2 regions of the Stenotrophomonas sp. P5_B8 genome follow, and region 2 is predicted to be linked to the other one. Evidence: riboswitches for the same ligand, from Rfam matches in the RefSeq annotation. Region 2 holds a riboswitch; the other holds the start of a gene.
The links. Region 2 has a riboswitch for glycine ahead of ACXJKH_RS02390 (trimeric intracellular cation channel family protein). Riboswitches for the same ligand answer to the same signal wherever they lie in the genome.
Positions count from the first base shown of each region.

Region 1: another riboswitch for glycine. It lies ahead of gcvP (aminomethyl-transferring glycine dehydrogenase); the one in region 2 lies ahead of ACXJKH_RS02390 (trimeric intracellular cation channel family protein).

Region 1 is NZ_JBFULO010000239.1:1,065-3,504, reverse strand. It holds gene gcvP (aminomethyl-transferring glycine dehydrogenase) at 1-947, opposite strand, end outside; glycine riboswitch at 1,046-1,148, opposite strand; gene ACXJKH_RS13230 (multidrug effflux MFS transporter) at 1,428-2,440, shown strand, end outside.
Region 2 is NZ_JBFULO010000021.1:8,791-11,230, forward strand. It holds gene ACXJKH_RS02380 (ribonuclease E inhibitor RraB) at 1-327, opposite strand, end outside; gene ACXJKH_RS02385 (GIY-YIG nuclease family protein) at 428-697, opposite strand; glycine riboswitch at 742-835, shown strand; glycine riboswitch at 844-935, shown strand; gene ACXJKH_RS02390 (trimeric intracellular cation channel family protein) at 1,026-1,643, shown strand; gene ACXJKH_RS02395 (MdtA/MuxA family multidrug efflux RND transporter periplasmic adaptor subunit) at 1,928-2,440, shown strand, end outside.

The DNA.
Region 1 (2,440 bases), on a different contig from region 2:
CGGTAGGCGGCATTGCCCTGCGCGTCCACCGAGACGCCGATCAGGCGGCCCGGCATCGAGCGCTTGTAGGCGTCGCGGCAGGCCATGAAGGCGGCATGCGGGCCACCGAAACCAAACGGCACGCCGAAACGCTGCGAGTTGCCGACCACGATGTCCGCGCCCCATTCGCCGGGGGCGGCGATCAGGGTCAGCGCGAGCAGGTCGGTCGCCACCGCGACCAGGCCGCCACGGGCGTGCACGGCATCGGCCAGCGCCTTGTAGTCGCCGATATGGCCGAAGGTGTCCGGGTACTGCAGCAGCACCCCATAGGCTTCGGCCTCCATCGCCTCGGCCGGGGTGCCCACGCGCAGCACGATGCCCATCGGCTCGGCGCGGGTGCGCAGCAGTTCCAGCGTCTGCGGGTGCACGGCGTCGTGCACGAAGAAGGTGTCGGACTTGGACTTGGCCGAACGCTTGGCCAGGGTCATCGCTTCAGCGGCGGCGGTGGCTTCATCCAGCAGCGAGGCGTTGGCGATCTCCATGCCGGTCAGGTCGGCGCACAGGGTCTGGAAGTTGATTAGCGCTTCCATGCGGCCCTGCGAAATCTCGGCCTGGTACGGGGTGTAGGCGGTGTACCACGCCGGGTTTTCCAGCACGTTGCGCAGGATGACGTTCGGGGTCAGCGTGCCGTAGTAGCCCTGGCCGATGAAGGTGCGGAACACCTGGTTCTTGTCGGCGATGGCGCGGATCTTGGCCAGTGCCTGCACTTCGGTCAGCGACTCGGGCAGGTCCAGCGGGGCCGGCGACTTGATTCCGGCCGGGACGATCGCATCGGTCAGCGCGTCCAGCGAGGCGTGGCCGACCACGTCGAGCATCTGCGCGATTTCAGCGTCGTTGGGGCCGATGTGGCGTTCGACGAACGCGTGGCTGTGTTCAAGCTCGCGCAGGGAAGGAGTGTTCTGGGACATGGCTGGCATCTCGAAGAGTGGGCACGCACGTTCGGAAGGCAGCCGGGGCCAGGGCGTGTCGCGGGCGACAGCGATCCACCGGACCTTGCGGTCTTCCTGGGTGCCCCTCTGTCCTTTTGCCTGAGAGTTTAAAAGCGCGCATCTGCGTGCTTCGTGCCCCTTCGGCGCCGGCAATGGGCCGGTCTCTCCAGAGTTTTGGTACGGGTGGTATCGGGCCTGAGCGATTACGGGCGTTGCGCCTTCGGCAGCGGGTGTCCGCTTCTCCCACCATGGTGCCCGCCAATTATAGCCCAGCGGCTTTCTCTGCTGCGTCCCCATGGCACATGAATACGGGGTGGTATGGGCGCCCCTCTCGGGCCTCCGGCGATGGTGCCCGGCGGTACAAAGGCCTATCATCATCGGACCCTCGTATTCATCTGGTGCCGCCCGTTCCGGGCTTGCGCCCGCCGTGCAGTGCGCACGGCCCAGACGGAAGACCGCATGACGCCCGCCTCACCCTCGACCCGCCGCCTTGCCCTGCTGCTCGCAGGCCTGGCGATGTTCGGTCCGTTCTCGATCGATACCATTTTCCCGGCCTTCCTGCTGCTCGGCGACCGCATGCAGGTCGACCAGGTGGCCGTGCAGCAGACCATCAGCGTGTACCTGCTGTTCTACGGCCTGATGAGCCTGGCGCACGGCCCGTTGTCCGATGCGTTCGGACGCAAGCGGGTGATCATCGGCGGGCTGGTGCTGTTCATCGGCGCCTCGATCGGCTGCGCGCTGTCGCGCGACATGACCACGCTGCTGGTGTTCCGTGCGCTGCAGGGCGTCACCGCCGGGGTCGGGGTGATCGTCGGCCGCGCAGTGATCCGCGATCTGTACCACGGTGCCGACGCGCAGCGTCTGATGAGCCAGGTGTCGATGATCTTCGGCGTCGCCCCGGCCATCGCGCCGATCATCGGCGGCTGGATCCTGCTCGGCGGCGGCGACTGGCCGCTGATCTTCTGGTTCCTGGTGCTGTTCGGCGTGGTGCTGCTGCTGGCCACCGGCAAATGGCTGCCGGAAACCCACCCGGTCCAAGCGCGCACGCCGCTGTCGATGCGCGAACTGCTGCGCAGCTATGTGCGGATGGGCTCCAACCCGCGCCTGCTGCGCCTGGCCGCGGCAGGCGCGTTCAATTTCTCCGGCATCTTCCTGTACATCGCCTCGGCACCGGTGTTTGTGATGCAACACCTCAAGCTGGGCGAGGGCGGCTTTGCCTGGTTGTTCATCCCCACCATCGGCGGCATGACCGTGGGCTCGTTCCTGTCCGGCCGCATGGCCGGGCGGATCGTGGCGCAGCGGCAGATCGCGATCGGGTTTGCGTTGTGCGCCGTCTCGGCGCTGCTGAACGTCGGCTACGTGGTATCGGTACCGCAGATCGCGCTGCCGTGGGCGGTGATGCCGATTTTCCTGGGCGGCGTCGGCATGGCCTTGATCTTCCCGATCCTGGCGCTCGCCGTGCTGGACATGTA
Region 2 (2,440 bases):
CCCCCACCCATCCAGCCGTCCGCTGTAGGGAATGGCTTCGGTACCCAGCAGGCCTTCGAAGCCGGCGATGTTGTGGTGGGTCGGCACCATCAGCGGGTGCACCAGGATCTGCCAGGGGAACTCGTCGTTGCCTTCGTAGCGGGCGAAGGACACCTTCTGTTCGTTCTTGAGCAGGTGCACGGCAAAGGCAATGGCCACGTCTTCGGTGGGGAAGATCAGCGCGAAATCCACCTCGCGGGGAATCGACAGGTCATCACCGTCCTGCAGCATGTTCCACAGCACATCGCCGTTTTCGTCTTCCGGGTACAGGATCAGGTCGCGGGACATGGCACTCCAGGGGTTCAGCAGGCCGATCACCGGCAGATGCACGATGGTATGTCGGCGGCGAACACGCGAACAAGCGACGCGCGGCCCGCAGCGTCCGGCGCTACGCCGATTCCACCGCCTGCAGCCACGCCAGCTTGCGCGCCCGCGGCTGGCGCTTGAGCTGCCATTCGGCCTTGGAGGCGGTGGCGCGGTCCGGGTAGGCGCGCATCGCCAGCAGCTTCACCGGCGGATTGGCGCGGGTGTATTTGGCCCCCTTGCCGTCCACATGGGCCTGGAAGCGGGCCGCCACGTCGTTGCTGATGCCGGCGTAGTAGCTGCCGTTGCGGCATTCCAGCAGGTAGACGTACCAGGGGGCGGGTTCAGCGGGCATACCGGGATTATCCACCGGCGCGGGGTCGCTGGCTGCTAGAATCCGGCCCGGATGCAGGAGAGAGGCGCCGCGCTGGCGCCCGCCGAAGGCGCAGGCTCCCATAATCGCTCAGGCCGGTGGCTGCACAGCCACCAACCATGCATCCGACACGCCGATCTGGAGAGAGGTCTTCAATGACCCGCCGAAGGGGCACGTGGCCTTGGCCACTGAACTCTCAGGCAAAAGGACAGCGGGAGCGGCAACGGAATCCCATCCCACGACAGTGCCCTGCGCTGGCGTGTGGTGTGCGTGGTTCCGTCCTCGCCTGCCGTTGCCCGGAGTTCCCGCCATGCTGCTCTCCCTGATTTACCTCATCGCCATTTCCGCCGAAGCCATGACCGGCGCACTGTCGGCCGGGCGGCGGCGCATGGACCTGTTCGGCGTGGTGATCATCGCCTGCGTCACCGCGCTCGGCGGCGGCTCGCTGCGCGACATCGTGCTGGGCCACTACCCGCTGGGCTGGGTGAAACACCCGGAGTACCTGGGCTTCACCATCTGCGCGGCCTTGATCGCCACCTGGGTGGCGCGCTGGATGCACCACTTCCGCCGCACCTTCCTGGTGCTGGACGGACTCGGGCTGATCTGTTTCACCCTGATCGGCTGCGCGGTGGCGCGCGAGGCCGGCCACGCCGCACCGATCGTGCTGATCTCCGGGATGCTGACCGGCGCCTTCGGCGGCGTGCTGCGCGATGTACTGTGCAACGAGGTGCCGCTGATCTTCCAGAAGGAACTGTATGCGGTGATCACGCTGTTCACCGGCGCGGCCTACTTGGGCCTGCTGGAACTGGGCGTGTCGCTCAATGCGGCCACGCTGTGGTGCCTGGGCGGTGGCTTCCTGCTGCGCCTGCTGGCGATCCACTTCAACTGGGAAATGCCCAAGTTCGTCTACCGCGACGAGGTGCATTGAACGGAACGTTCAATGCACCTGTAGCGCCCGGCCGTTGGCCGGGCGACCTTGTACCGGCCAACGGTCGGTACCGCAGCGTTCATTGCATCCCATGACCAAGGGCATGTGAGCGCAGACTGCCGCACGCGGTAACATGACGCCCCCGACCCTCCCGGGTCGGCATCCAGCCACGCTGCGGCATTCGACCAGCGGCCCCGCCAGACAACCCCACTTCGCCCCGCCTGCCCCCACGGGCCGGTAAACCATGGACGCGTTCGCCGTATGGCGCACGCGCAGGATGCCCCATGTCTGCCCCGCTGCCCTCGCGTTCCCGTCGTCTGTTCAAACCGCTGTTGGTCGTGGCCGTGCTGGCCGCCGCCGCCATCGCCTGGCGCGTGCTCGCGCCGGCACCGGCCGCCGACGCGGCGCCTGCCGCTGCCGCCACGCCCGTCCGCGTGGCCACCGTCGTACGCGAGGACCTGGTGGTACGCCTGAAGGCGCTGGGCACCGTCACCCCGTTGCACACGGTGAGCCTGCGCAGCCGCGTGGATGGCGAACTGCTGCGGCTGTCGTTCCGCGAGGGCGAGCACGTCAAGGCCGGCGCCCTGATCGCCGAGATCGATCCGCGCGCCTACCAGGTGGCGCTGTCGCGTGCGCTGGGCACCCAGCAGCAGAACCTGGCCGAGCTGGACAACGCCCAGGCCCAGCTCAAACGCTATGAAGAACTGCAGCGCAGGCACTTCGTCTCCGCGCAGGACCTGAGCGACCAGCAGAGCAAGGTGCGCCAGCTGCAGGGTCGTCGCCAGACCGACCAGGCC